2 regions of the Dorea hominis genome follow, and region 2 is predicted to be linked to the other one. Evidence: predicted binding sites of a transcription regulator. Region 2 holds the regulator's gene; the other holds the start of a gene.

Region 1 (16,226 bases), on a different contig from region 2:
CGATGTACAGCAATCTGGTATACACGATCAGCAATGCGCTGGAGGAAAAAGAAAGGGAAGAGTTTACCAGATTGAAGGTGATTAAGCGGATGAAGTCGTAGAGGATTATATAATAATGAAATATAAGAAAAAGACTTGACAATTTTTGCGTGGGGGGGAGACTAAAACTAAAAAAGGGAGGCACAGGGGAATGAAAAAGTATAAAAAATATTTTATCATTACACTTATGTTAGCGTTCGTGTTTAGTTTTAGTTTTACTTCTTTACCGGTTTCAGCTGCATCAAAATATGGAACATATGGTAGAAGAACATATTACTATACTGTATCAAAAGCTAAGAATATTAGAATTGAAAAAAGAGGTAAAGCTGTTGGCAAGTATTTAAATGAATGGATGGAAGGCGGCGTGAAATTAGCTGTGAGCTATGCAATGGGAAATTATTCGATTCCATTTAGTATTGTCGAAATAATGGTTGGAGATGGTGGCGTTAAATATGATAAAAAATCATATTCATCCTATGTTTTTCAGGCAAAATATACGACAAGAAATATTTTTTATTATCAGGACAATGCAAAGAAAAAGAAAAAAGTAGTACTTTCTGATGAAAAAGGTGTAGCAGATGTGTTTTATGAATTTCATCCAGTTGGAGTTGGTTTTAAAAAGTCGACATATACTAAAAAATTAAAAAGTAAAGCAACCGTTAAAACAACTTATTATGATAAAAAGTCAAGGAACTTGGAAAGATGTAATATATTGGCAAATCATAATACAAAAGAAATGTGGACAATATCTTCAGAGCTTCTGACAGAAAAGTGGAGAAAAAAATAGCTCTAAAAGGAGTTGTCTCTTGTTGAGGGAAAATAATGAAAAAAAGAATTTTAATGTGCATAAGTACTGTTGTTGTAGTTGGAATTATAGCAATAATTATAGTTTTGAATGGACATACGACATTGGTAAGACAAATAGACAAAAATTTAGGTTCATCAACAAAATGGAAAATTATATCTGTCGAAAAAATGGAGAGTGATGAGAATCCAATTGTACATGACACAGATTTGCAGACGGTAATATATAAGAATCTTATTGATGAAATTAAAAAAACAAAGATGAAGCGTAAACGCAGAGAATTAGGGATGGAAATAAAAAAGCCACTCTATACAATGACAGTTTCTTCGGATAATGACTATATAACATTTACTGTAAATAATGAAGGTGAAATTCACTTAAATCAAACAGATATAACATATATTATTTTAAACGAAAATTCAAAACTATATGATGTACTCAAACAAAATTTTGGCTTGAAAAAATGATTAAAAGAGATAACAAAATAGTTAAGTGAAAGAAAACAGCTACGATATACTGTTGTGTAAGTATATTGTAGCTGTTTTAGCTGTCAGGGCATCCCCACTTTCTCTGGAACTTTTAATATGGCAGCTCCCGTTTACGCTGATGTTGACAGTTGTGCATGAATTGATTCACGGAATTACATGGGGAATATTTGCAGAAAAACATTTTCAATCTATAAATTTTGGCGTGATCTGGAAGATGCTGACGCCGTACTGCCATTGTTCGGTACCACTTAAGAAATGGCAGTATGTATTGGGAGCGGCAATGCCAACACTGGTTCTTGGAGCAGGGTTGGGAGTAGTGGCAATCATGACAGGCAATCTTGTGTGCCTTTATCTTGCGGAATTTATGACTCTCGGCGGCGGTGGAGATTTTTTGATTATTATGAAAATATTACGATATCACTCTGACAAGGAAGACCAGGTATATTATGACCATCCATATGAATGTGGAGTTGTTGTTTTTGAAAAATAGAACAAAAAAGAAATAAAAATAAGTTGAAAAGATGATTTGATAGTGCTAAACTCCTATAAAAGCATCTTTTTCTTTTGCGCTTTTAAGCGTGTCTTATTCATATCTAAAGTATCTGAAAGGAATTCATGCTTTTAAATTTCACTAATAACAGCAGGAGTCCTGAAGGTACTAACGAAGACCGCACAATTTCTTGTGAAGGACTCAGAATAAAGAAGGGAGTATTTCATGAGAAAAAACAGAGAGTACAAAAGTGATGTATTTTCCATGTTAATGGAAAGCAAAGAAAATGCGCTGGAAGTTTACAATGCATTAAACGATTCGGAATATACCAATCCGGAGGAAGTGGAGATTGTTCAGTTGGAGCGGGGCGTGTCGCTCTCCATTCGGAATGATGCTTCATTCATTATTGATATGAACATCAATTTTTATGAGCATCAATCCACATACAATCCCAATATGCCACTTCGAAGTTAATCTATTTTGTAAATACATTGCAGGACTGGCTGAAAGATAATGACAAGGATCTATTCAGCAGAAGACAAATACAGATACCGACACCGCATTTTATCGTATTTTATAATGGGACACAAAAAAGAACGGAATACGAAGAAATGAGACTGTCGGATTCGTTTTACCACAAAGCCGAAGAACTGCAGATAGAGATCATCTGCAAAGTTTATAATATCAATCCGGAAAACAATCAGATTTTGAAAAGAAAATCAGCAGTACTGGAAGGATATACATATTTTGTGGAAAAGGTAAGGGAGAATCAAAGGCAGGGAATGAATCTGGAAGAGGCTGTGGACAGTGCGATAAATGATTGTATAACGAATCATATATTGGAAGATTTTTTCAGAAGCAGGAAGGATGAAGTGAAGAAAATGACACATCTGGATTATACGTGGGAAAAGCGGGAAAGGTTAATACGCATGGAAGAATATGCAGATGGCGAAGCGGCTGGAATACAGAAAGGCGAAGCCGCTGGAATACGGAAGGGCAAGATTGATTCGCTGATGGAAATCTTGCAGGAACTTGGCGATATTCCGGAAGTACTTCAAACCCGGATTGAATCAGAAAAAGACCTGCAGGTTTTAACGAGCTGGCTGAAAGCAGCCGCGAGAGCAGACTCTTTGAAAGAATTTCGAGAGAAAACAGGTTTGAATATTTAACGGTACTGCACCGTGGGTTTAGTCCGGAAATTATTTAAGCTATAAAATAAAAATTGTAACTAGTATGAATGAAAAGAGATTGGCGTATCAGTTGAATGATATGCCAATCTCTTTTTCAATCAATTCAGATTATGTAAGAAAAATATCATACTACAATTTAATATTCTGGATTATAACTGTCTGGATCTTTCAGCAGCAGCCTTGATACATTCCATAACCGAAGCGCGCATGCCGCCACGTTCCAGTGCTTCGCAGCCTTCGATGGTAGTTCCGGCAGGGGAAGTTACCATATCTTTTAAAGCACCCGGATGGATATCCATCTCAAGAAGCATCTTTGCAGTTCCAAGGCAGGTCTGCTCTGCAAGGCGGTATGCAGTAGCGCGAGGAAGTCCCTGTTTTACGCCACCGTCTGCCATTGCTTCGATGAACATTGCAACATAAGCCGGACCGCCACCGTTTAATGCGCAGGCTGCATCGATGAGATGCTCCGGAAGGAGTTCAACAACACCGATAGAGCTGTAGATGGATTTGGCGATTTCCATTTCATCTTCTTTGAAATCATTGTCAGAGCAAAGAGCAAATGCTCCTGCAAATACCATCGCCGGAGTATTTGGAAGAAGGCGCAGGATTCTAGGTGTACCATCGATCATAGCCTGAAGTCTTTCGACTGTTACACCGGCTACGATAGACATCATTGCTTTACCGTCCAGTGCTTTTTTGCACTGCTCTAAAGCTTCTGCGGCATTCTGAGGTTTAACGGCAAGTAAAATAATGTCGCTGTTCTTGCAGACATCTTCATCGTCTGCCGCGAGATTGACACCCCAGCCGTTTGCTTTTTCCATCATGGCAGGGTTAATGTCGTAAACGTATACATTCTCTTTTGCGAGTACACCGCTTTCCAGTGCGCCGTAGAGGATCGCGCCTCCCATGTTTCCGCATCCGATGACTCCGATTTTCTTTGTTACCATAATAATCGACCTCCTAAATCAAAATGTTTAATATGAATTATTATCAGACAGATTGTGTCGCGCGCTGCGCGTTCACAATCAGGCATCTGTATTCTTAAATTCTTCCCAGGCAGCAGTCAGTTTGTCCGGGGTTTCTAACAGCAGCTTTGTCCCTTCTGCTATACAGCGTGCAGCGTAAAGCATACCTTTGTGTCCGATACTCATGCCTGCCTGCTTTGCGGCAGCCCAGTGATGCAGAGACGTACCGCGGCACATGGTAGCAGCACTGATGGTGATGAGAGGAACGGTGTGGCTGACTGCTGTAGCGTCTGTACCGATGAAGATCGGAACAGGTTCCGGCTCCAGCGGTTCCAGTCCTTTGAAATAAATCCCGTCATTTTCCAACCCGGCTTCTTTACTGAGTTCGGCGGCAAATGTCAGTTCATCTTCGGTATATTCCGGAGTCGGGATATGTGTCATTGCCTCATAGTACAGCTCTGCAAGCACACGGTTGACTTTCATCTCTTTACAGCTGGTGACCAGTTCAATATCTACGGTTGTATCTGTCATCATGGCAGCACCGCGTGCACATTTATCCACACGTGCACTGGCATCTTCTGTGCGGGAACGCTTGAAAGAACGGATGAAATAATTCGTCTTTGCAAGATCCGGAACAACATTTGACGGGATTCCGTTATCGACATATGCATAATGCATACGGACTTCATCCGGCACATGTTCACGCAGATAATTTACACCGATATTCATAAGTTCGGCTGCATCCAGAGCGCTTCGCCCTTCCTGCGGAGATTTGGCGGCATGTGCGCTGACTCCGTGGAAAGTATAATTTTTCACATCCTGGGACATCCAGATATCGTTGCTGATCCGGTTCCGGTCAAATGGATGCCATGTTACGGCAACATCCAGGCCATCAAAGACGCCGGCTTTGTTCATAACAATCTTGCCGGACATGATCTCTTCAGCAGGACAACCGTAGACGCAGATCGTGCCGGGAATCTGTTCTGTTTCCATATGATTTTTCAGTGCGCAGGCGGCTCCGATTACGGCAGTGCCCAGTAAGTTATGACCGCAGGCATGTCCGACACCGGGAAGTGCATCGTATTCTGCGAGAAATCCAAGGATTGGTTTTCCTGTGCCCCAGGTTGCGGTAAAGGCAGTCTCAATATTTGCAGTTCCGCTTGAAACAGTAAATCCCTGTTCCTGTAAATAAGTACTTAAACGCACCGAAGATTTTTGTTCTTGATAGGCAAGTTCCGGATTGGCAAATATGTAATTTGCCGTATCAATTAATTCTGCCTGATGTGTTTTAAGCCAGTCTGCTACAATGTTACGGCTGGCGGAAGATTCGGAACAAATTTCTTCACTGAAATGATTGATCGTAGAATCTGTCATATTTAAACTTCCTCCGGGTAAGCACCCTCTAATACATCCAGATATTCCTGACCGAAAGTATCCACGTAATCAGCAAGGGCAAGATCAATTGCTTTCTGACCGTTTGTGCCAAGCTTTTCGATCAGTGTCTTACTAATTGTATCTTTCAGATGTGCGGTGTGAAAATTAAAATCTTTCATGCAGGAAGTGCCGAGATCCTTCTTCTTGGCAGCGAGAGCTTCGACATCTTCCGGCGTCAGTGGATAGCCCCAGTCAAATTCGCATTGTTCGCCGCCCCAGCTCATGGATGTAGCAGTTGGGGTACAGACAAAATCAGAGCGGAATCCCTGATAAACCGCATTATCAACATTGACACAATAAAGTTTACCGTATTCTGTAATATCGTGCTTTTTCCATGCTTCACACCAGGCACATTTCGAAATATAAGTCTGAAGTGTCGGTTCGGTACGGAGTGTACCAAATTGCATCTGTCCGTCATAGTCAGGCTTCCACTCGCCGTAAGCCTGGTTGGTCATTGTGTTGAGCGGATCGCCGTGAGCAATCGCTCGTGCAGCCATTCTTGCACCTCGTTCTTTACCATAGACAGTCATACCGTCTAAGATTGCCTGTTTTCCTTCTTCGCCACAGATTTCAATAGCGCGCTTGGCGAGAAAAGCAAACATCATTGCATGATGTTCGATCTTACAGGAAACCGTTTCTTTGGCTGTATTCATAATTATCATCCTTTCACATAGTAGTCTGTTAAAGTTTGGAGACATTATACTACATTTTATAAGAAGATACCAGTGTAAGGGAGGAAACTAAAGACACAAAATATAACTGATAATCTATAATCAGTAATAGAAAAAATCTATATCTGTCGTTAGTTATTAAAAAATATGAGTGGTTTTTTATCTGAAAAAAAGCTATGATGGTTATATGAGATAAACTGTATAAAAAATATAGAAAAAAAGAACGACAAAATGTAAAAAGAGGTAAAAAACAATGGACAAAAAACGTTTTATGGTAGTCAGTGGTTTCCTTGGAGCAGGAAAGACAACGACGATGGTAGCACTTACAGAGTACATTAACAGCACAGGCAAACATGCAGCAATCATTGCAAATGACCTGGGAGCAAATTATATTATCGATGCAGAGTATTCTGATCGTCAGAATGTAGAAGTCACACCGATCGGCGGCGACTGTATCTGCTATATTCCGGATACATTGATCGAAAGAATCGAGCGTCTGAACAGAGAGCCGAAAGATCTGGTTATGTCTGATATTCCGGGATGCGGAATCGGTGCACTGGATCATGTATATGGCAATCTGGACAAGAACCACAAGGATGAGTTTACACTGGCTCCGTTTCTTGTTGTAACAGACCCGGAGAGACTTCGTATGATCATGCCGGAGCAGGCAGATATCCATCTTCCGGAAGAATTAAAATTCCTTCTGGATGCACAGTTAAAAGAAGCAGACTGTATCGTTCTGAATAAGATCGATCTGATGTCTGATGAGGAAGTGGACCGCTATGTAAAATTCTTAAAAGAAGCTTGCCCGGATATTCCGGTGTTCCCTATCTCTGCAAAAGAAAAGATCGGTCTGGAACAGGTAGCAGACTATGTACTGACTGCAGAGAGCCGTGTGAACATTACAGATATCGGATACGGCGGACCGGAATTCGTTGCAGCTGAGAAGAGTATGTCATGGTTCAACAGAAATGTATTTATCACAGCAAAAGACGGCAAAGCATTTGACGGAAATGAATTAGTTGACGATCTCATTGACGAGATTCGTAACGGACTGATTGCAAATAAGAGAAATGTTCCACATCTGAAGACATTTGCAGTAGGAAAAGAGAATGATTATGGAAAATTCAGTCTGATCGGTGTAGATTATGACATCATCCATGACCAGGAACTGAAAGAAGAAACAGAAAAATTGCGTCTTGTTGTAAATGCGCGTGCAGTATGCGAATCTGATCTGTTATTAGATATTGTAGATGATGCATTTGATGCTGTAGCTGAAAAATATAATGTAAAGATTAAAGTATTCTTCAGTGAGTGCTTCGGAATGATGGACGAGGGAAGACATTAAGCGAAAGTCTGTTACAAAGTAATGGGAAAGAGATCACAAATTATGAGCAATGATATTCACGAACAAATAAAGGAATATTATGGGGTCATCCTGCAAAGCAGTGATGACCTCAAAACAAATGCGTGCTGCTGCAGTTCAGCGCCGCCGAAGTATGTAAAAGATATTTTGCCGTTGATCAAGGATGAGATAAAAAACCGTTTTTATGGCTGTGGTTCTCCGATTCCGATGGGAATGAAAGGATGCCATGTGCTGGATCTCGGATGTGGTACGGGAAGAGATGTCTATATTTTATCTAAACTGGTTGGGGAAGAGGGACATGTCTATGGCGTAGATATGACACCGTCCCAGATTGAAGTTGCCATCCGTAATGAAGCAGCGCAGATGGAGGCATTTGGATTCGAAAAGACGAATACAAGTTTTCATCTGGGATATATCGAAGATCTGAAAAGCATCGGAATTGAAGATAATTCCATCGATGTTGTGACATCTAACTGCGTAATTAATCTGTCGCCGTTCAAGGAGCAGATTTTCCGGGAAGTATACCGGGTATTAAAAGAAGGCGGAGAGATTTATTTCTCCGATGTTTTTGCCGACCGCAGGCTTCCGGATGAAATAAAAAATGATCCGGTCATGCGCGGAGAATGTATGGGTGGCTCCATGTATCTGGAAGATTTCCGCAGAATGATGGAAAAATGTGGTTTTGTCACTTATTATACGATGGAAAAGACACCGATCCAGCCGCATGATTTCGAGATTGCGAGATTGACAGGAGACATCCAGTTTTATTCCTGTACAGTACGCGCATTTAAGTGTAGCGGCCTGGAGGACCGGGAAGAAAATTACGGACATAGTGCGACCTATCTTGGAACGATGGAGGAAAATAAACGGTATTGCGATTTTGATGAGACATTCCGTTTTCTGAAAAATAAACCACTTGGAATCAGTGGTAATCTTGCAAAGATTTTAAGGGCTTCCAGATTCTGTAATTATTTTACGGTTGAAGGAGAAGGGGAGACACATTATGGCCTGTTTAAAGAACTGGATCAGAGTGTTAATCCGACGCAGTATGATAAAAATGCAAAGATTACAGCAAGGACACTGAAAGAAGAAGTCAGACGGTATGACATTCCGGAATTAATGGATCGTGTCAAAGGTGTGGATGAGCTGTATTCCAAAGAGCAGCTCACGACAATGCAGGTAAATGTCGGCTACAGGTGTAATCTGTCCTGTGCACACTGCTTCCTGGAGTGTGGGCCGGATAAAACGGAGATGATGAGCAAAGAGACAATGGATCAGTGCCTGCAGGCATTTAAGACCGGTGGGTTTCGAACGATGGATATTACCGGCGGTTCACCGGAGATGAATCCGAATCTTACTTATTTCATTGAGGCAGCATCGAAGCTTGGCGATGTGATTGTCCGCACAAATCTTGTTATTTTGCAGAAGGAAGCATATGCTCACTTAATAGATGTATATACAGAAAATAAAGTCCGTATTGTCTGTTCTCTGCCTTACTATAATAAGAAAGTTGTGGAAAAGCAGAGAGGCGCACATGTATTTGATCCGGCGATTAAGATTCTACAGGAATTAAATGCAAGAGGCTATGGCAGACAGGATGATCTGCGGCTGACGCTTGTGTATAATACAGATGGCCCGTATCTGCCACCGAATGAATTTATGCTGGAAAAGACATACAGAGAAATTCTGGAAAAGGAATATGGCATTGTATTTACGGATTTGATCGCAATTGGAAATGTGCCGATCGGAAGATTCGGGCAGGAGTTAAAGCACCAGGGAAAACTTGGATCTTATCTGAAACTGCAGAGTGAGAACTTCAATGAAGACAATCTGCCGAAGGTTATGTGCCGGGATCAGATCAATGTTGATTACGATGGCAGTCTGTATGACTGTGAATATTATCATGTCCTTGGAATGAAACCAGATGGGGAAGCACATATCAGAGAGCTTGCGGATCATGCGCCGAAGCCGCGGAAGATTCATACCTGTGCAGTTTGCTATAGTTGTACGGCAGGATATGGAAGCAGCTGTGGTGGGAATCTGTCACATTAAGTTGGCAGTGGAAGGTTCTGCCGGTGTGATTTGTCGGATAGAAAAAGAGCTGTTTGGAAATTATGAAAATGATTTCTGGAAAAATATGGAAGAAAAATAAAAAAATATTAAAAAACACTTGATTTTTAGAAAAACATGTCATATAATATTACTTGCGTCACGGAAAACTGATGACGCAGGATATGCGCGATTAGCTCAGTTGGCAGAGCACCTGACTCTTAATCAGGGTGTCCAGGGTTCGAACCCCTGATCGCGCACTATAAGATCGCTGTTTTTGCAGACAACAGAGCTGCAGGGACGGCGATTTTTTGTATAATAGGAAATTTCATTTCCTATTATACAAAAGCCTCCGGCAGGATGCGCACTGCGGCGTACAATGATGATGTCGCAAGCGACCACCGCAGGCGCGCGAATGTGCCAAGGCACATTCGATTTATAGCGACGAGGAGGGAACAACATGGCGGCATTTAACCGTTTTATAGAAAAATGGATGGCACTGGTGACACCAATCTGCCTTCTTTTGGGCGTGTGGTTCCCGGATATTGCAAAACATGGACTCCCATATGTTCCGTTTGTCTTTGCATTTATGACATTTAATGGTGCTTTGAAGTCTAGCTTCAAAGATGTGGCGGGGGTATTTAAGAACCCGTCAATACTTCTTGTGATGCTCGGGCTTATTCATGTTGTAATGCCGGTATTTGCCTGCGGACTTGGACATTTATTTTTCACAGATAATGCAAGGCTGATTGCCGGGATGGTGTTGGAATTTTCAGTGCCGACAGCGGTGTCAGGACTGATGTGGATAACAATCTACAGCGGAAATAGTCCGTTATCGCTGTCTCTGGTGGTGACAGATACGGTGTTGTCGCCGTTTTTAATTCCATTGACATTAAGGATTCTTCTTGGAAAAACAGTACATATGGATACAGTACAGATGATGCAGGAGCTGATCTTCATGGTGGCATTTCCGGCAATTTTTGCTATGTGCCTGAATCAGATCAGCCATAATCGCGCAAAAGAATGTTTGCCGAAAGTGCTCGCACCTTATTCCAAACTGGCGTTGATATTTGTTGTAATATCCAATTCATCCAAAGTGGCACCGTATATTCGCCATATGAACGGACAGCGGGTAGCTGTAGCAGTAACAATTCTCGTACTGGCGGCAAGCGGTTATGCAATCGGACTTCTGGTCGCAAAATTATGGAAGAAGGATCACGAAACATCTATTTCCATGATGTACGGAAACGGAATGCGTAATATCAGCGTGGGAGCCGTGATTGCGGCGGCATATTTCCCGGGAGAAGTGATGTTCCCGGTTATGATCGGAACGTTGTTCCAACAGGTACTGGCTGCATTTTATGGAAAAGCAACGGAGCAGCCGGGTGACAGCAGTAAAAACTAAGATTTCCCTAAGAATATCTTTAGAATTATTTTCTTTACAAGGATGTGTATTCTATTTATAATTTTACCAACAAAAGAAATGAGGAAAAAGGATGCACAAAAGACGAAGAGAGTTTAAGAAGAGAGCCAGATGTGTGTTGAAGACGCATTACTGGCTTTTTGTTATGTTATGCCTTATTGCAGGCATGATCGGAACAGAATTTACCACTTCCGTGAAACTGGGAAAGGACGCAGCAGTGTCTTATGCGGAAGCAGAGAACACGGTCAATCGTCTGACAACGGATAACCTGATCGGAGCGTTCTATGATAATCTGGAAGAATTTAATGAAGGAAAAGAGGCGGAGCAGAGAGCGCGCATTGATGAAAAGAAGAAACGCTATGAAGAAGAATCAAAAAAGAATGAAAATGCGGTTCTTGGACGAAGCAGGGGTGTCTTTTCCGGCATTGTAAATAAAGCCGCTTCCGGTGAATATATTGTTACACTTGCAGTTGCGGTGCGCTCACTGGTCGGCTCGGATAACATAGCTGCCTGGCTGCTGATCGTTGTCAGCCTGGCACTGATCTTTTTCGTGCAGACCTTTATCGTAGATGTGTATCAGATTGTTATGCGAAGGATGCTTTTGGAAGGGCGCTGTTATAAGCGCGTTCCGCTACACAGAGTGTGGTTCCTGATGCGGGTGCGCAAATGGATGCATGCGGGAGTCACGCTTCTGTTAAAACAGGCATTGCACACTGTGTGGGGGCTTACGGTTATCGGGGGCGTTGTCAAATATTATTCTTATTATCTGGTTCCTTATATTGCAGCAGAGAATCCATCAATTAAGGCGGCAGATGCGATCACATTATCAAGGCAGATGATGGACGGGCATAAGTGGGAATGTTTTGTGATGGAATTGTCGTTCTGGGGCTGGAGATTTCTTGGATTTTTTACAATGGGAATTGCCAACATTTTCTATATCAATCCATTTATGGCTGCGACAATGGCAGAATATTATGTGAGTCTGCGAGAGGAGGCAATCGACAGGAAACTTCCGCTGGCAGAACAGTTAAATGATAGATATCTGTATGAGCATCCGGAACAGATGGTGCTGGATGCGGCTTATGAAGACGTTAGAGAAGTGGAGGAAGAACCGCCGGTTGTTATAGAAGGTCTGACTGGAGTTCAGAAGTTTCTTGCAAATACACTGGGAATCACAGTGCTGCATCAGAAAGAGATGGATGCGCTGGAGGAAGAGGCAAACCGAAAATTCCGGGTTGTGCATGATATACGTGCATACAAAGGAATTGTTTATCCGACCAGACTGTATCCGATTTCGGAAGTGAAGAGAAATAATCTGCTGGAAAATATGAACTTTTTGCGTCATTACTCTATCTGGTCTGTGATCATGATGTTTTTTATTATGTCATTTGCAGGCTGGGTGTGGGAAGTGAGTCTACATTTTCTGACCAAAGGATGTTTTGTTAACCGTGGGGTTCTTCACGGTCCGTGGTTGCCGATTTACGGGGCTGGCAGTGTACTGATTTTATTGTTGCTGAACCGTCTGCGCAGAAAACCTGTGGCAGAATTTATTGCAGCGGTAGCCTTGTGTGGATTTATAGAATATTATACATCTTATTTCCTAGAGATTATAACGCATGGCAAGCGATGGTGGGATTATCATGGATATTTTCTGAATCTTAACGGAAGGATCTGTGCAGAAGGGCTTTTGACATTTGGAATCGGAGGCGTTGTAATGGTATATGTACTGGCGCCATTTTTAGACAATCTGATCCGCAGGCTTCCGATGCGACGTCTGATTGCGTTATGTGTGCTGTTGTTAGTATTGTTTGGCGCAGATCAGATGTGGTCGGTACGTCATCCGAATGAGGGGAAAGGAATCAGCAAAATGAGGACGACAGCCGTCCGGACATATGAAAAAGAAGGGAAGGTAGTAAAACAATGATCGCATTATATCTGGCTCCGCTGTATCTGTTATTATGCGGATATATACTCTGGCGCATGCTGCACTGGCTTGCAGCCTGTCACGATGTGACAAAAAATTTTTTTCTCAGGGGACTGCTCGTCACAGTGTACGTTTTTCTGGCGCTAAGCCTGCTTTTTGGATTCCTTGTACCGCCGTCGATGTTACAAAGAGTGCTGAAAGGGATTGGCAATTACTGGCTGGGTGTGTTATTATATATCTTGCTTACAGTTCTTGTAGCAGATCTTATAAGACTCATTCTGAAACATGTGTCATTTCCGAAAAAGGAAAGACTTTTTTCAAGAAAAGGACATGTTATCGTGGGCAGTATATGTCTGGCAGTGATTCTGGCATTCAGTGCCGCCGGGATCTATGGTGCACGTCATATCGTAACGACAGATTATCAGGTAAAGATATCAAAGAAAGCAGGGAATCGGAAGGAACTGAATCTTGTTCTTGTGGCTGATTTCCATCTGGGATACAGCATCGGCAGCAGCCATATGCAGCGGATGGTGGAGAAGATCAATGCGTCAAAACCGGATCTTGTAGTGATCGCGGGAGATATTTTTGACAATGAATATGAGGCATTGGATAATCCGGAGCGCCTGGAGAAGATATTAAGATCGATCAAGAGCAGGTATGGTGTCTATGCATGTTACGGCAACCATGATATACAGGAGAAGATTCTGGCAGGATTTACATTTCCGAGAAAAGGGAAGAAGATGAGCGATCCGCGGATGGATACATTTTTGGAGAAATCAAATATTCATCTGCTTCGGGATGAAGCAGTCGAGATCGACAATGCTTTTTATCTGTTCGGAAGAGCTGATTATGAACGTCCGGGAAGAGGGATCAGGAAGAGAAAGCTTCCGAAAGAACTGGTGAAGGAAATGGATCAGAAGAAACCAATTCTTGTAGTGGATCATGAACCGAGAGAATTAAAAGAACTGGCAGATGCGGGAGTGGATCTGGATCTGTGTGGACATACACATGATGGCCAGATGTTCCCGGGGAACTTGGTTACGGACATGATGTGGGAGAACTCCTATGGCTATCTGAAAAAGGGAAAGATGCATAATATCGTGACTTCCGGGCTTGGCGTATTCGGACCGGATATGAGAGTGGGTACGAAGAGTGAGATCTGCCGGATTAAGATAAAATTCAATTAGAGAGAAAGAGAGAAAGGGAATTGCAAAAAAGTAAAACTTTCTCTTTCTTTTCGCTCTGAATTGGTGTATGATAGTAAAAGACACAACATATTGTGTAATGACAAGTTAAAAATATCTATATTTTGTTATAAAAAAAGAATGCTAAAAAAGGAGAAATCAAGGGGATTATGGGAATTCAAGTGAAAAATCATGTGATCAAACGAAACGGAGAGGAAGTACCGTTCCAGCTTGATAAGATCATAAATGCGATCAAATCTGCAAACAAAGAGGTAGAACGGATCCATCAGTTGAATGAATATCAGATTCTTGCAGTGGCAGATACAATCGGTCAGAAAGTGAACGAATATCGCCATGCCGTGAATGTAGAAGATATTCAGGATATGGTAGAGACCGGCATCATGGAGATGCGTGGATATGAAGTCGCACAGAAGTATGTGCGTTATCGTTATAAGAGAGAGCTTACCAGAAAATCAAATACAACAGATAATGGAATCCTCGCACTGATCGAGCACATGAATGAAGAAGTAAATCAAGAGAATTCCAACAAGAATCCTGTGATCAATTCTACACAGAGAGATTACATGGCAGGAGAAGTCAGCAAAGACTTATCCAGACGTCTGCTCCTTCCGGAAGAGATTGTGCAGGCGCACGAAGCAGGAATCATCCACTTCCATGATTCTGATTATTTTGCACAGAAAGAACATAACTGTGATCTGATCAATTTACAGGATATGTTGCAGAATGGTACAGTGATCAGTGAGACGCTGATCGAGAAGCCGCATAGCTTTTTTACAGCATGTAATGTAACGACCCAGATCGTGGCACAGGTGGCAAGTAACCAGTATGGCGGACAGTCTTTTACACTGGCACATCTGGCACCGTTTGTAGATATCAGCAGACAGAAACTCCGTAAGAATGTTATCGCTGAGAGACAAGAATGTGGCGAGAGCATGGATCCGGAAATCATTGACAAGATTACAGAACGCAGACTCCGCGATGAAGTAAAGAGCGGAATCCAGACGATCCAGTATCAGCTTATCACACTGATGACCTGTAATGGACAGGCGCCGTTTGTAACCGTATTTATGTATCTGGATGAAGTAGAAGACGGACAGTTAAGAGATGACCTTGCTATGATCATTGAAGAAGTGATGAGACAGAGAATGCAGGGCGTTAAGAATGAAAAAGGTGTATGGATCACTCCGGCATTCCCGAAATTGATCTATGTATTGGATGAAGATAATATTACAGAAGGTTCCAAGTACTGGGAATTGACCAAGCTGGCAGCAGAATGTACAGCAAAACGTATGGTACCGGATTATATTTCCGCTAAGATGATGCGTGAGCTGAAGCAGGGAGAAGTTTACCCGTGTATGGGCTGCCGTTCATTTTTGACAGTTGAGGACGAGCAGAGAAATCCGGACGGAAGCCATAAGTTCTATGGACGTTTCAATCAGGGAGTTGTAACGATCAATCTTGTAGATGTGGCATGTTCTTCCAATGGAGATATGGATAAATTCTGGAAGATTCTGGATGAACGTCTGGAGTTGTGCCACCGGGCACTCCGCTGCAGACATGAGCGTCTTCTCGGAACGATTTCCGATGTAGCGCCGATCCTGTGGCAGTATGGTGCACTGGCAAGACTGAAGAAGGGTGAGACGATCGACAGACTGCTTTATAATGGATATTCAACAATCTCTCTCGGATATGCGGGCCTTTATGAGATGTGCATGCGTATGCTTGGCAAATCCCATACAGATCCGGAAGCAAGCCCGTTTGCACTGGAAGTTATGCAGAAACTGAATGATAAGTGCAAAGAATGGAAAGAAGCAGAGCACATCAGCTATTCCGTATACGGGACACCGATGGAATCTACAACTTACAAATTTGCAAAATGTTTACAGAAACGTTTTGGAATCATCAAAGGCGTAACCGATAAGAATTATATTACGAACAGCTATCACGTACATGTAACAGAGAAGATCGATGCATTTAAGAAACTGAAATTCGAATCCGAATTCCAGAAGTTGTCTCCGGGTGGAGCGATCAGCTACATCGAAGTACCGGATATGCAGGACAATATTCCGGCAGTACTCTCCGTTATGCAGTATATTTATGAGAATATCATGTATGCTGAGTTGAATACGAAGAGCGATTACTGTGAATGTTGCGGCTATACCGGTGAGATCCAGATC
Region 2 (16,226 bases):
CCTCCGGCGCCGTCGGGATCCGGATCAATGGCGTTCTGTTCTTGGCTGACCATGCAATATATACCGGTGCTTCAAATCCCGGCACAAGACGCTTATATGAATTCACGATGGGATTCGTAATAAAGGTCAGCGCTTTGATATGTTTCATAATTCCACCGATGAAATAATAAGCTTCTTTACTCAGCCCTTTCTCATCTGAACTGTCTGAAAATATATTCACACCATCCCGGCTTAATGACATGTTCGTATGCATGCCGGAACCATTCTCTCCGTACTTCGGTTTTGGCATAAAAGATGCGTGCAGACCGTGTCTCTTGGCAATCGTCTTGACAACCAGTTTGAATGTCATGATATTGTCTGCCGCAGACAACGCCTCGTCATATTGGAAATCAATCTCATGCTGTGCCGGCGACATCTCGTGGTGAGATGCCTCGATGACAAATCCCATATCCTCCATTGTCAATACCATGTCACGTCTCGCATTTTCGCCGAAATCTAATGGTCCAAGGTCAAAATACGTGGCTCGCTCATGGGAAATCGTTGTCGGTACACTGTCATCATCCATATGGAATAAGAAAAATTCACATTCCGGCCCGACGTTAAACTGATATCCCATCTCTTTTGCCTCTTCGATCACTTTCTTCAGTACATATCTCGGATCGCTCTCAAATGGTGTTCCGTCTGCTTTATGCACCTCGCAGATCAGTCTTGCAACTTTACCCTGCTGCGGCCTCCACGGAAAAATCTCAAATGTATTCAGATCCGGATAAAGATACATATCCGAATCTTCCACCCTTGCAAAGCCTTCAATGGAAGAGCCGTCAAACATGCACTGGTTATTCAGCGCTTTCTCCAACTGGCTGGTAGTGATCGCTACATTTTTCAATGTTCCGAAAATATCGGTAAACTGCAGCCGGATGAATCCCACATCCTCTTCTTCTACCATCTGTAAAATATCTTCACGCGTATAATTATTCATTATATGCACCTCCTGCATTTACTGCTGTATGTAAAAATGGGCGTTCTCATGCCTTAGATGAAAACGCCATTGCTTTACCTTGTTAAAAATTATAGAAAAAAAAGCCCTCTTTGTCAACGAAAAATGTCGTTGTTGATACTTTTGATTGAAAAACCGAACGCACTCTGTTACAATGTTTCCAATAAGGTTTTCAGAAAATGGCTATGAATAAAAATTAATGCAGATAATAGAAGGAGGCTCAGATACTATGGGACTTGCAATACCAATCGAAACAAGCGCAAGACACATCCATATGTGCCAGGAAGATTTTGAACACTTATTTGGGAAAGGGAAAACGCTCACCCACCGGGTAGATCTGAGCCAACCTGGTCAGTATGCCTGTGAAGAACGCGTTACGATCAAAGGTCCGAAAGGAACATTTGAAAATGTTGCTCTGCTTGGACCTTTCCGTAATGAGACACAGGTGGAGATTTCCATGACTGATTCACGAAAGCTCGGCATTCCGGGCATCATCCGTCAATCCGGCGATACAAAGGGCACACCCGGCTGCACGCTGCTCGGTCCTGCCGGTGAGATTGAACTCGATCACGGTGTGATTGTTGCAAAGCGCCATATCCACATGACTCCAGTGCAGGCAGTCCAGTTAAATGTCAAAGACAAAGATGAAGTGTTCGTCATTATGGAGAGTTTTGAACGCTCTCTGATCTTTGCTGATGTTGTTGTCCGTGTACACCCGGACTTTGCACTCGCCATGCACGTCGATACAGACGAAGCAAATGCATTTGCCGGACATGAACACCCAACCGGTGTCATCTTAAAATTATTTGGCGGACGTACATACAATCTTCAGAAATGGGCAGACGAATTACAAAGCGGAATCAACCGGCTGTAGCCGGTGATTCCGCTCTTTTTATTATTCCATCACTGCATTCTAAATATTTCTAATTTTCAAATCGTCGTGTTTACAACTTTGCAGTCAGTGTCTTTGCACTGACTCCTTTTAACATTCCAAGTTTTCCGGAAAGAGAGCTTGTCACATCTCCCGGCGCGTCCAGCACCACACTGATGATCGACACTTCTCTCTGCCGGTACGGAATGCCCATTCTTCCGACAATATAATTTCTAAATTCGTGAAGCAGTTCATTCACCGTTACTGCTGCCTCTTCATCTTTTATAATAATGCTGATTACAGATACACGACTATCCATCCGTCTCTTCCTCTCTTCACTATAATGCAATGTCCAGTTCGATTGGGCAATGATCCGATCCCATAACGTCGGTCAGGATCTTCGCATCTTCAATCTTATCCTTCAGGCAGTCCGATACACAAAAATAGTCAATTCTCCATCCTGCATTCTTTGCCCTTGCGCTGAAACGGTAAGACCACCAAGAATAAATTCCTTCCACATCCGGATACAGATAACGGAATGTATCTGTAAATCCTGCTGCAAGAAGGTCTGTAAATTTTCCACGTTCTTCATCTGTAAATCCGGCATTCTTACGGTTTGTCTTCGGATTCTTCAAGTCGATCTCTTTGTGTGCAACATTCAGATCCCCACAGAAAACCACTGGTTTCTTCTCTTCCAGCCCTTTCAGATAAGCGAGAAAATCATCTTCCCATGTCATTCTGTAATCCAGTCTTGCCAGTTCACTCTGTGAATTCGGCGTATACACTGTCACAAAATAAAAATCCTCATACTCCAGTGTGATCACACGGCCTTCCTGATCGTGTTCTTCAATTGCCATGCCATAAGTAACAGCAAGGGGCCTTTCTTTTGTAAATACCGCCGTTCCGGAATAACCTTTCTTCACGGCATAATTCCAGTACTGTTCGTATCCATCCAGATCCAGATCTAATTGTCCTTCCTGCATCTTCGTTTCCTGAATACAGAAAATATCTGCATCCGCTTCTTTGAAGAAATCAAGAAATCCTTTCTTTACGCAGGCACGAATTCCATTTACATTCCATGATATACATTTCATCTGTTCGTTTTCCTTCTAATAATACACTTTTCTTAAAAACAGACCTCTGGCTGGCGCGAGGAATCCGGCAAGGCTTCTGTCTTCTGCCGCAATCACAACCGGAAGCATCGATGCCTCACGCTTGCCGGTACCGATTTCCAGCAAAGTACCTGTCAAGATACGTGCCATATGATATAAGAATCCAGTTCCATAGAAAGTGATACGCACCTTCTCACCGGAACTTACAATCTTGATATTGGTGATCTTGCGGATCGGATCTTTGCAATCCTTATCATCCGTAAAACTTGTAAAGTTCTTCGGTCCCAGCAGATATGGCACGGCCTCACGCATCGCTTCTATATCTAATTTTTCCGGATAATGATAGCAGTATCTTCTGGAAAATACATCCGGTTTTTCTCTGCAGTCAATATAATATTCATATTTCTTGCCTTTGGCACTTTTTCTGGCATGAAATCCATTTCGCACCAGTTCCACCTTCACGATACGGATATCCTCCGGGAGATAACGGTTCAACGAATCCTTCATCTCCTGTGGATCATACAATTTGGAAAGCTTCACACTTGCCACCTGACCTCTTGCATGTACTCCGGCGTCTGTTCTCCCCGAACCGTCTACACGCACGCGGTATCCGACTAATTTGCCAATGCTCCATTCCAGTACAAACTGGATCGTATTGTCTGTCGTCGCCTGCCGCTGCCATCCCTGATACCTGCTTCCATCATAAGAAATCGTTAATTTATATGTTCTCATAGTCTAATCACCCTGTCTATTTGTACTCATCTCACTATATTATATCCTGTACAGAATATTGTAAAACTTTATTGTTCCTGTCCGTCCAGAATCTTCTTCAATTCATCCATAAATGTATTCACATCCTTAAACTCCCTATATACAGATGCGAATCTTACATATGCAACTTCGTCCAGATCTTTCAGCGCATCCATAACGATCTCCCCGATCGTACTGCTTGCAATCTCTTTCTCTTCCAGACTGAACACCTGTGTCTCCACAGCTTCCACTGTCTTCTGGATCCTTGCCGCCGATACCGGACGTTTATAACAAGCTCTTAAAATTCCTCTTTCAATCTTGCCTCGGTCATACTGTTCTCTGTTATCATCCTTTTTAATAATGATCAGCGGAATCGTCTCTATCTTTTCATAAGTCGTGAAACGTTTCCCGCATGCATCACAAGATCTGCGTCTGCGGATAGAATTGCCTTCTTCCGCCGGTCTTGAATCTATAACTCTTGTATCTGAATTACCACAATATGGACATTTCATCACACTAAATTCCTTTCATACATTCTATCTTTTAGTATATCGGTTGCTCTTAGAGAAGTCAAACATCAAAAGAAACATTTTACTTTTCTTCATGCATTTCAACCAGAATAATATCCGGTCCAATCCGTTTAATACAGGCAAATGGAATGATGTATTCTCCATCCTCACAGAAAAAATTACAGATCCCCCGCCCTTTTGGTATAATGATTGCTTCAATTTTTCCTTTTTTCTCATCTATGACCAGATCTTCTACATATCCAAGTTTGCAACAGTCACACGCATTGATCACTTCTTTTTCCTGAAATTCACTGAAACGCACACTGACACTTCCACTCGTATTATTCTTATATTTATTATATGCAGCACGCTGCTTATTCGTACAGGTGCACATCTGGTGGAGCGTTTTTATATATAAGGAAAGTTCTTTCCCGATAAACAAAAACAGGGATACAGTTCTTCACCATACCCCAGTTTATCTTCGCATTTTATTACTCCACAATATCAATCACAGATACCGGACAGTCATCTCTTGCTTCTTTTGCTGCTTCTTCATATTCCGATGCAACTTCTCCACATGCTTCCGCAAGTCCATCTTCATCAAATGAGAATACTTCCGGGCACGTTGTCACACATGCACCGCAGGAAATGCAGCCATCCATCACTCTTGCCTTCATCGGTTACCTCCTTCATTTTTCCGGTAGTATAACCAGATTGCAGACATTTTAAACGAATTTCTTAAGAAATCTTAGTTCCTGTCTTTCCTTTTAAAGCTTCGCCAAGCTTATCAAAAGAAGTAATGAGTGCGCTTCTTCCTTCTCCTTTTTCAATGAAAGAAACAGAAGCACTTAACTTCGGAAGCATATTATACTCTCCGAAATGTCCCTCTTCCATATATTTCTTCGCATTTTCTACGGAAATCTCGCCCAGTGCTTCTTCATTGTCACGTCCGAGATTAATCTTCACCTGATCTACACTCGTCAGAATGATCAGCTCGTCTGCCTGTGTATCCTCTGCCATCTTTCCGGCAGTCAGATCCTTCTCAATGACAGCGCTTGCACCTTTCAAATGGTTATCCTGTTCCAGAACCGGAATACCACCACCACCGCATGCAATAACAATCTGATCTGCATCCAGAAGAGCCTTGATCGCATCAATCTCTACAATGCGTACCGGATTCGGTGCAGACACGATGCGGCGGAATCCTTTGCCTGGTTCCTCTACTACATAATTACCCTTCTTACGCTCCTCATTTGCTTCTTCCACATTCATATAACGTCCAAGGATCTTGGTCGGTGTATAGAATGCTTCATCATATGGATCCACAACTACCTGTGTCAGGATCGTGCTGACTGTTCTGTAAATGCCTCTGTTTAAAAGTTCCTCGCGAATCGCATTCTGAAGGTCATATCCGATATAGCCCTGGCTCATGGCAGAACATACAGACATTGGCGCCGCTGTATAGTTCTCGTGTACTTTTCCAAATTCGTTCATCGCTGTATGGATCATACCTACCTGCGGTGCGTTGCTGTGTGTAATGGCAACCTGATATCCGTCCTCGATCAGATCCGCGATTACTTTTGATGTTTTCTTAACTGCTTCCTGCTGCTCCGGCAAGGTCGTACCAAGGGCACGATGTCCCAGCGCAACGACTACTCTTTTCTTCATGCTCTATACCTCTTATTTTCTGTAAATTTCCTCTCAAGATTATAAAAAGAATTATAGCCTCTTTCTGAAAAAAATGCAACTCCTGCTCGTCTTTTGTGGTAAACTGAAATTATTAAAAGGGATTTCCCGATACGTGTTGAAAACGTATACGAAAGGAGTTTACATTTATGAAAGTTATCGTAACAGCCCCAAGAGGGAAAATGGGCAAATTGATCACACAGGTTGCAGCCTCCCGTGATGACATGGAACTGGTTGCCGGTATCGGTCCAAAAGGGCGCGATTACATCGGAACAGATCTCGGAACTGTCGCAATGGTCGGAAAAGAACTGCACGTTCCGGTTGTAGATGATCTCGAATCCGTTATTGACAAATGCGATGTGATCATCGATTTTTCTACTAAAGAGATGGCTATGGAAGTTCTGGATCTTGCCATCAGACATAAAAAAGGTCTGGTCTGCGGTTCTACCGGTTTCTCCGACGAAGAGATGAAACGTTTTGAAGATGCTGCTTCTTCTATTCCAATGCTCTATGCAGCCAACACTTCCAAACTCGTCAATGTCATGAATAAAGTTCTGGAATTTATCACAAAGACAGTTGGGGAAGAACTGGACATTGAGATTCTTGAGATGCATGATCAGTGGAAGAAAGATGCACCGAGCGGTACTTCCAAAGAAATGGGCGAGACCATGGCACATGCACTTGGCAAAGAATTATCCGATATCGCTGTATACGGCAGAGAAGGAGTTTCTCCGCGAGAACCTGGAACAATCGGTTATCATTCTCTGCGCGCCGGCAATATTCCAAGTAGCCACACTGTATTCTTTGGTGGCATGGGAGAACGTCTGGAAATCACTCACCACTGCTACAACTGGGAATGTTTCGCAAGAGGCGCCTGCGACTGCGCAGCATATCTTGCTAATAAAGATCCTGGATATTATACCATTAAGGATGTCCTGCATCTGAGCTAATCCGGCTCGGGTCAGTCTGGCGTTTTATCTGTAATAACGACTGCCATAGGTCATCCGTAACTACTTTGACAATTTAATTAACAAGATGTCAGGATTTTCCCCTAACATCTTAACATTAATCAGAAAGGATTTTATTTATGATATTAGTAAACACAGATTATATAACCGGAAAGAAATTTGAAATGATCGGACTTGTAAAAGGAAATATGATCCAGTCTGTACATTTTGGAAAAGACCTTGTAAACAGCTTTAAGACACTTGTAGGCGGTGAACTTACTTCTTATACAGAAATGATGAATGAAGCCCGTGCCATCGCCACAAAGCGCATGAGCGAAGAAGCCGAAAAATGCGGTGCCGACGCCGTCATTAATATCCGCTATGCATCCAGTACTGTCGTACAGGGCGCTGCTGAAATCATGGCTTACGGAACTGCGGTAAAATTCGTAGAAGAGTAGTTTCAAAAAGCGCCTGCCATCCTGTTATATTGATATATCCACAAATGGTCTGAATGTTCGGTGCCAGTGAAATATATTGCAAATGGCAGGCGTTTTTTAACTATTAATGCTTTTTCACTATCTACCAATATTGTTTCTATTTTTTAATACTTTTTTCTGCTATTTTTACAGCACCATTTTCTCTTCGATCCGGATTTTCTCCAGATGCTTGATCCTGTCCACGAGATGTGTTTCCGTCAGATACTTATACACGCTCTTCGGGACAAGATGCGCCCATTCTTCATCCATGGCAATACAGCTTCGCACCCATGAAGCACTGACTCCGCGGTCTTTTTCTTCTCTTCGCCAGAGAACTTCTACATCCAGCTTCAAGCTTCGCAGAATCTTATATTTTTCTTCATCCCACGCATCACTGAGTCCCATAAAATACGTCGCATCTTCCGGCATATAATTTGCAATATATTCCGGAAAATTAATCGGAAACGGCAGAATATCATATTCCTGCTCAGGGACTTTAAATTCCTGCATGGCACCTTTTATCATCTCATAACGTTCAAAATACGTCAGCGGATTTGCCGCTTTTGTGGATCGGTTCTGATCATTTACCGAATCGCCGGTCATTCTCCCGTCCGGATTCGTAAGCCCGATATACAGTTTCCGGCACCGCATCTTTGCCGCCAGGATATATTCCATATGCTTTAAATGCAATACCTGGAATCTTCCATTTACAACACCTGTCTCTATCATACTTTTCCCTCATCTTTCGCAGTTATTTATGTTACAAGACCATCTTTTTCAAAAAATATTCTTTCAATTCTTCCACAGCCTCTTCTGGCATATACGGAAGATCATGTCTGGAATCCGATGCCGACGCAAGAAGATATGCATTTCCCTTCACAACACGCAGTTTCTTTGCCACTATATTCTGATTAAATGAAAAATACTGGATCTGCGGATAATGCATGTATGTGGTTTCTCGACCAAATACACCGCTTGATACGGCCAGACTCTTCTTATCACAGGCAAATGCATCCGTAACATAGCCGCCCGCAAGCATCACCAATACAACCAGCCATCCACAGACACACGCCAGATTAATCCACAGAAAATGGGATCCTATGATTTCTTTCGCAAACCGATCTGCCACAAATAATGCAACTGCCCAGATCACTGCCGGGATTGCCTTAAGAAAGATAACCGACTTCTTCTGTCTCTGCAGCGGAAGTTTCATTGCTTCTGCAAATTCCGGCAGAAGTTTCTGCATTTTTTCAATCACGTCTGCATGACTCTGATACAAAAGGAAAAAGGCGTCCTTTTCTTCATCGTCATCTCCCATTCCGACATTGATAAGTTCCACCCGGTATCTCTTAAAAATCCTTGCAATCCATGTCTGTCTCACCGTTACACCATGAATCCGCTTTACCGGAATTACATAGCTTACTTTCTTTAAAAGTCCGTAAGAAATATAGATCTTATCACTTTTTCGTGTAACCTGATACTGATAATACTTAATAAAATCCTTCACCGTATCCCAGACTGCTGTTGCGCCGATAAAAAATGCTACCGCCCAACCTGATATTATTTCCAGAATATTTTGTCCTGAAATTCCTTCCTGTATGCCAGAAAGCAATTTTGATACGGAGCCTCCGATTCCTCCAACTGCAAGCAAAACAGCAAATAAATTAATCGCAAACACTCCATGCCAGATCATATCATTTACATTTGCTGTCACCGTTGTCTCTGTGATGTTTTTACCGTTTTCCTCATCTGTTATCCCGGCAGTTTCTTTGTACGCGCCACTTTCTGTCTGATGATTCGCATCCTGCGCATAAACTTCTGCCCCGGAACGGTTACCTTCCGACTCCATAATCGCAAAAACCGTCTGACGGAACCACTCTGCTTTTTCTTTTTTCAGCACTAGTTTTACGTCTGTATCATCTGCCGTTGAGAAACTGTCTGTATCCAGTTTCACAGTGCATGTGCCAAGCATCATTTCCAGAATATTCTGTGAGAGATTGACATTGGAAATATGCTTGATGCCGATCGTCTGCACCTTGCGGTTCCATGTATTTTTCTCAATCACGATTGCCTGCCCCTGGATAGAAATATAAGTTTTCGCCCAACGGCGGAGCTGCCAGAATAAAGCAATCAGGAACAATACAAGAAACAGACTGGCTCCCGCAAACTCATCTGCCAGATATTCTTTCAGATTATCCATATGCTTTACAATTTCTTTCAGGTCATCCAGTGCCGATCCTGCAAGTACAATCACGATTCCTATAAATATAGTTCCAAATCGTTCAATCACAATGGAGATATGGTTTCTAAATTTCGTTTCTGTCGTTTCCATGTTTTTCCTCCGCTGCGATCTGATTGATCCGCTTCTGTAAATTCTCTGCGATTTGTTCCGCTTTTTCATCTTCCAGAAGATTGATCTCTACATCTCCACCTGCTGTTGTCACAACTACATTTGCCACGCCGAAAGCTCTGGCAACCGGGCCTCTCTCCACCTGCAGTTTATGTAACCGTTCCATCGGAACAATATTGCGCTCTATGAAAAGATACCCTTCGACCGTATCTATACATTCTTCATCTATGTGATAACCATATCTCCGGTATCGGAAATACGGGCTGATCACACAGTTCAGAATGATCAGAACAACGAGCACCAAGGATATTATCTCGCCAATCCGGATATCTTTTGGACTGAGCCAGAATGCATTTACGCAGATGATCGCTGCCAGCAGAATAACACTTAAGATCACGGTCGACACATACATGCACCCCAGCGCACGTTTACTGAGCCGTTCATATTTCATCTTCTCTTCTCTCATTGATTTTCTCCTTGTAACTAGTCGTTTCTATTCTAGCACAAATAAACCACCATTACAAAAAAAGAAGATACTGTTCTGCACTGATATACAGCACACCACGGTATCTTCTCCTTTATAATCTTCTTTTTTAATGAATGGAAACATTTAGTCCATACTCTTCCATAATACCTTTCAACTTCTGCATGTATTCTTCACTCGGCGGAGTCGCCTCAGCCACCGGTTTATCACTGATGCGAAGATATTTCATTACTCCAAGATTATGGTACGGCAATAATTGAATCATTGTAACTGCATCTCCTAATTCTTTACAAAATTCTGCCGTCTTTCTGATATTTTCTTCATCATGATTAAATAACGGAATGACCGGAATACGAATTTGTAATTTTTCTTTCATTTTAGCTGCATCTTCCAGATTGATTCCATGCGGATAGTGTAATGGCTGATTCATATATGGTGCAAGATTCTGCATTGCATGCAGGCCTCTCGATACATGCAGCAAATCAATTTTATCTTCAATTTCCCGGGCAAATGCAATCTCATCATCCAATGACGGTGAGCCTTCTACCATATCACTTGCATTGATTCGATATTCAATTGCCATTGTATTTCCTATTTTTTTTCGAATTGCTGCTAAAAGTTCTTTTGTAAATCTTGATGCATTTTCAATTGTATCCGCACTATATTCATCTGTTCTTCGATTAATCACTTTAGATAAAAAGCACCCCGGAAGCTGTCCATGCGCTCTATGCACAACCAGACTGTCAAATCCGCAACGTTTTGCCCGCTCCGCTGCATTTGCAAAATCTTCTATAATTTCTTTCAGCTGTTCTTTTGTTAAATCTGTAGGATCCAGCTCTACTATTTAAATACAAAAACCGGAAAATTCTTGGATGAAATAAAATAAGAGACAGGAAATATTACGCACCTTTGAGGAAGCACCCACTACATATTTCCTGCCTCTTATTTTTATTATTCTAAAGCATCTCTAAAATAGCTTCTTTTGACTGTGCGCCTACGGTTCTGGCTGCCACTTCTCCATTCTTGAATACAAACAGCATCGGAATGGAAAATACCTTGTATTGTCTTGCAATCTCTGGGTTCTCATCCACATCAATCTTGCACACTTTAATATCTGTTCTTTCCTCTGCAATCTCTTCTATGATCGGTCCCACCATCTGGCACGGTCCACACCAGGTTGCCCAGAAATCAACCAGTACCGGTTCTTTTGCCTGTAATACTTCCTGTTCAAAAGTATCATTTGTCACATGAATCACTGCCATATCTATCGTCCTTTCTTCTATTCTTCTTAAAGTTAGTTTTTCTGTTTTTCAGTTATTATTATACTATATTTTGAAAATATTTTCGTAGCATTTGTTACATATTTTTAACTTTTAATGGCTCTTTCCTTTTCCTCCGCATCATCTTTATGCTTTGCTGATCCGATCAATCGCATCCAGTTCTTCTTTTGTAAATGATATATTTTGCAATGCTGCAATATTATCCAGGATCTGTTCCGGTCTGGATGCTCCGATCAATACGGAACATACGTCTCCATCTTTTAAAATCCACGCAAGCGCCATTTGCGCCAGTGACTGTCCACGAAGCTTTGCGATTTCATTCAACGCTGTTGTTTTCTTTACCAGTTCCGCTGTAATATCGGATTTGTGTAAAAATCGCGGATCTCTCGCTGCGCGGCTGTCTTCTGGAATTCCATGCAAGTATTTATCTGTCAGACACCCCTGCGCCAGTGGACTGAACGCAATAATTCCAACACCGTTTTCCCTGCAACAGTCTTTTACACCATCCTCTTCAATCGTCCGGTCATAAATTGAATAGCGGCGCTGATTTACGATAAACGGACAATGTCTTTCACGCAGCAACTCTACCGCCCGTTTTGTATATTCTTCGTTATAATTTGATACGCCTGCATACAGTGCTTTTCCACTGCGCACAATATCGGTAAGAGCATCCATCGTCTCTTCCAGTGGTGTATTCGGATCCATTCTGTGATGATAAAATACATCTACATAATCCAATCCTAACCGCTTCAGACTCTGATCGAGACTTGCCATCAGATATTTTCTGCTGCCGCCGTCCCCATAAGGACCATCCCACATATCATATCCTGCTTTCGTTGCAATGACCAGCTCGTCCCGGTATGGCATAAAATCGTCTTTTAAAATCCTTCCAAGACTCTTCTCGGCACTTCCATACACCGGACCATAATTATTTGCCACATCAAACTGTGTAATTCCATTGTCAAATGCGGTTCTGCACATTGCTTTCATATTATCATAGTTATCTTTTGAGCCGAAATTATGCCACAATCCGAGTGACACAGCCGGGAACTTAAGTCCGCTTCTCCCAACACGGTTATATGTCATCTTCTCATAGCGGTCTGCTGCCGCTGTATAAATATCTGCTATATCTGCCATTCTTCTGTCCTTCCTTTCAACTGTCTGATTTGCATATTGTTTTCTCTGATTGTGTAACGCTGTTCCTTTTTACTCAATCCAGAATACTCTTCCTTCTTTTCTGTCGGCTGCCTGCGGCAGTTCTCCGTCTGTATATCCGACAGCACAGTGGGCAATTCCTTCCCATTCGCCTTCGATTCCTAATTTCTTCAATAATTGCTTGTATTCCGTCATCTCAAATTCTTCTTTTGCACGGTGGATCCAGATGCTTCCAAGTCCCAGTGTATGTGCGGCAAGCATCATATTTCCCATAACAAGACTTCCATCGTAAACGTAAGTGGATCTCTCCTTATTTGCTAACACAAGCAAAATCGCCGGTGCACCGTAAAATGGATCAAAGCCTTCATCCCAGCCACCGATCTTACGGTTGATCTCAGATAATTCATCGCGAAGTTCTTTATTTGTCACAGCGATTGTAATCGTTGCCTGCTGTCCCATGCCATTTGCTGCATACAGACCTGCTTCAATGATCTGCTCCAGATCCTGCTTTGCCGGCATGTCCGGTTTGAATTTGCGGATACTGCGGCGTTCTTCCATTGCTTTTATTATTTCATTCATATTCATGGCCTCCAATCAATCTTTCAAACTACTGTCTATTATATATGATTTTAATGGATTTGGAATACTTAATGGAAACAAAGTTTTTTATTACCTAAAAAGTAACGGCACTGTATAATGATTCATCACTACACAATGCCGTTATCCTGTTCCGTTAAAATGGACCTGGCGGGAGTTGAACCCGCGTCCGAAAGCCCATCCATCAGAGCATCTCCCATCACAGTCATTATTCTGACATTCCCTCCGCGAATCACCTAATGACAGGTTATCCGTTTTAGTAGCTTCATAAGTTCTTCCATCTCCGCAAAGCTTTGGAAACGAAGTGCTCCGCCTGTTTGAAGCCGGTTACCGGAACAGCGGATGATTCCGGGCCGACTGCCGCCTAATTAGGCTGCGTACGCTAAATTTTCGTCTGCGTTTATATTTAGTTGGAACTTTTAACGTAGTGTCCCGCTACGGATGGCTTCTCCAACTTCCAGACCCCCGTCGAAACCAGTACAAGCCCTTATATGTAGACTACTGGTGTGCAGACGTCTTTCGTCTGGATATCATTATAGGGAGATGCCGCTGAAAAGTCAAGGGTTGCTCATTAAACTTGTAGTTTAAAATATCATCACTTCCTGCAATCCCCAGCAGTCACCGATTCCTTCAACTTCTACATATGCTTCTCCAGGTACTCCCGCACCATCCGAAACTCATCTTCATAAATACAGTTCGGCAGGCTTCCGTCCTGCACACCCTTCAGGCATTCTTCATAGTCCATCCATTTTACGGATTCAACTTCTGACTCCTGTAATTTAAGATCCGCGATATCTACCGGCTTTGTATAGACATAGACACTGCTGAATTCTTTATCACGGAACATGCGGCCGTAAAACTCCGCTTCAAATGCCGCATTGTGAACCCCGACATAATGAAGATCTTCTGCCGTGACAGCAAGTCCCAGTTCTTCACCCATTTCACGGATTGCGGATTCCAGAAGCTCTGCGCCTGCCTCCACATGTCCTGCGGAAGATATATCGTAACACCGCGGATTGGAATCTTTGCAGGCACTCCGCTTTTGAAGCAGGACATCATAATCTCTGCCATGTTCTGTCTCTTTTTCACGGACAATCCACATATGGACCGTTGCATGCGGACTTCCTTCTCTATGCACCACACCACGCTCTTTTGTTATGCCGGTTTTATTTCCATTTTCATCCAGTACATCGAAAAGCTCCATAGGCTTTCCATTCAATGCTGCTGCAACCAGCTTGTCTCCACCGTCATAGGTCAATTTCAAAGAGAAAAATTCTTTCTGTTCATCCAACAGACGGAAGAAGATCTTATCTCCCTCCCAGATATTCAGATGCCATACTTCTTCGATATCCACCCATTCCAGTTCGCCTTCATCGCATGAAATCGGTTCTCCTTCAAATCCGTCCGCAGTAAATAAAGACATATATTCTGTCACACCGCCACCGGATACAAAGGTCACGATTCCGCGGTACTGATAAGATGTCAGCGTATAGCCGGTCTCTTCTTTTACTTCGCGAAGAAGACACTCTTCCGGACTTTCATCCACTTCAAAATGTCCTCCGACTCCGATCCATTTATCTTTATTTACATCATTTTTCTTCACCGTTCTGTGAAGCATCAGATATTTTCCGTCTTTTTCTATATAACATAGTGTACTTAATCCTGTCATTTTCGTCCTCTCCTCTTGAGTGTCCGTTTTATCTTATGGTATGATACCAATGTTCCGTTATTATGATAATGAATTTTCAGGAGAAATGCAATGAATCGAACGATTGAATATAAAATAACAGAAGAGCAAAACGGACTCCGCGTGGAGCAGTTTTTACGCCGCAAAGGTTATTCCGGTCAGAATCTTGCCGAGATCAAGCGTATGCCCAAAAGCGTACTTGTAAACGGAAAACATTATTATATGCGCCAGACATTAAAAACCGGTGATGATCTCGTTATCAAGATCTGCGAAACTGCCTGTTCGGAAAAGATCCCACCGGTTTATCATCCACTTGATATTGTCTATGAAGATGAAGATATCGTTGTTATAAATAAAGCCGCCGGTATGCCGATCCATCCGTCTTTGAATCATTACACCGAATCGATGGCAAATGCGCTTGCATGGTACTATCAGGAACAGGGAAAACCTTTTATTTTCCGTTGCTGCAACCGCTTAGACCGGGATACTTCCGGGCTGACAGTTGTCGCCAAGCATCTGGTGAGCGGAAGCATTTTATCCACTATGGTAAAGGAGCGGCGTATCCACCGGGAATACCTCGCTATCTGCAAAGGTTCTGTCACACCGTCCGAAGGCACGATCAATGCGCCTCTTGGCCGCAAGCCCGGAACAATCATTGAACGGACGGTAGATTTTGAAAATGGAGAAAAAGCGATCACACACTACCATGTCATGGATGAAAAAAACGGGCACAGCCTTGTCTCCCTCCGTCTGGAGACAGGCCGCACCCATCAAATCCGGATCCACATGCGCTACCTTGGTTTTCCACTCATTGGCGATTATCTGTATAATCCCGACATAGAACATATTACAAGACAGGCTCTTCATTCTCACAAATTGTCTTTTACACATCCGATCACCGGTGAGACAATGGAATTTACCGCACCGCTTCCTGATGATATGGCACAGGTACTTCAGTAAACTCCTGTGCCATTTATAACTTTATATCTTCTCAATCTTGTCTCGGAGTTTTAACATCCGGGCGTCCAGTTTTGCAATATCCTCTGCATATTTCTTTAATTCTGCTGCCACTTCATCGCTGCCGTCCAGCTGCTTCTTATAAAACAACTGATAATCCAACACAGACCAGTAATCCATCGCAACTGTCCGAAACTGCACTTCTACTTTCTGCTTCTGAGAACCTTTTGCAAAATAAATCGGGATTTCCAACGTAATATGCAGACTCTTATAACCATTCTTTTTCGGTACCTTGATGTAGTCCTTCTCCTTAAGAACTTCTACATCTCCCTGCGCTTTTAATATATTTGCGACTTCATATACTTCAT

What was found. Region 2 encodes NrdR, which represses ribonucleotide reductase genes. Its sites were predicted from a motif close to CACAANATNTTGTG; they were not measured.
Region 1: a site for NrdR is predicted at 14,113-14,126, ahead of nrdD (anaerobic ribonucleoside-triphosphate reductase). Genes of this name have one in related genera too.

The regions. Positions count from the first base shown of each region.
Region 1 is NZ_JACOOY010000003.1:57,186-73,411, forward strand. Features, by position in the region: gene H8S07_RS02910 (V-type ATP synthase subunit D) at 1-101, shown strand, start outside; gene H8S07_RS02915 (hypothetical protein) at 191-826, shown strand; gene H8S07_RS02920 (hypothetical protein) at 862-1,311, shown strand; gene H8S07_RS02925 (DUF3267 domain-containing protein) at 1,337-1,822, shown strand; gene H8S07_RS02930 (hypothetical protein) at 2,048-2,296, shown strand; gene H8S07_RS02935 (hypothetical protein) at 2,434-2,991, shown strand; gene proC (pyrroline-5-carboxylate reductase) at 3,162-3,959, opposite strand; gene H8S07_RS02945 (amidohydrolase) at 4,038-5,351, opposite strand; gene H8S07_RS02950 (L-2-amino-thiazoline-4-carboxylic acid hydrolase) at 5,354-6,064, opposite strand; gene H8S07_RS02955 (GTP-binding protein) at 6,336-7,430, shown strand; gene arsS (arsenosugar biosynthesis radical SAM (seleno)protein ArsS) at 7,473-9,500, shown strand; tRNA gene H8S07_RS02965 (tRNA-Lys) at 9,685-9,757, shown strand; gene H8S07_RS02970 (bile acid:sodium symporter family protein) at 9,958-10,902, shown strand; gene H8S07_RS02975 (DUF975 family protein) at 10,994-12,844, shown strand; gene H8S07_RS02980 (metallophosphoesterase) at 12,841-14,031, shown strand; gene nrdD (anaerobic ribonucleoside-triphosphate reductase) at 14,199-16,226, shown strand, end outside.
Region 2 is NZ_JACOOY010000008.1:119,275-135,500, forward strand. Features, by position in the region: gene glnA (type I glutamate--ammonia ligase) at 1-979, opposite strand, end outside; gene H8S07_RS08030 (PduL/EutD family phosphate acyltransferase) at 1,227-1,871, shown strand; gene H8S07_RS08035 (TM1266 family iron-only hydrogenase system putative regulator) at 1,942-2,187, opposite strand; gene H8S07_RS08040 (exodeoxyribonuclease III) at 2,207-2,962, opposite strand; gene truA (tRNA pseudouridine(38-40) synthase TruA) at 2,978-3,712, opposite strand; gene nrdR (transcriptional regulator NrdR) at 3,781-4,242, opposite strand; gene H8S07_RS08055 (PRC-barrel domain-containing protein) at 4,322-4,561, opposite strand; gene H8S07_RS08060 (ferredoxin) at 4,731-4,916, opposite strand; gene arcC (carbamate kinase) at 4,978-5,907, opposite strand; gene dapB (4-hydroxy-tetrahydrodipicolinate reductase) at 6,075-6,875, shown strand; gene H8S07_RS08075 (YbjQ family protein) at 7,013-7,330, shown strand; gene H8S07_RS08080 (nucleotidyl transferase family protein) at 7,496-8,077, opposite strand; gene H8S07_RS08085 (PH domain-containing protein) at 8,109-9,680, opposite strand; gene H8S07_RS08090 (PH domain-containing protein) at 9,655-10,164, opposite strand; gene H8S07_RS08095 (oxidoreductase) at 10,292-11,026, opposite strand; gene trxA (thioredoxin) at 11,139-11,444, opposite strand; gene H8S07_RS08105 (aldo/keto reductase) at 11,589-12,599, opposite strand; gene H8S07_RS08110 (nitroreductase) at 12,669-13,196, opposite strand; RNA gene ssrA (transfer-messenger RNA) at 13,354-13,701, opposite strand; gene H8S07_RS08120 (NUDIX domain-containing protein) at 13,852-14,883, opposite strand; gene H8S07_RS08125 (RluA family pseudouridine synthase) at 14,974-15,861, shown strand; gene H8S07_RS08130 (GTP pyrophosphokinase) at 15,883-16,226, opposite strand, start outside.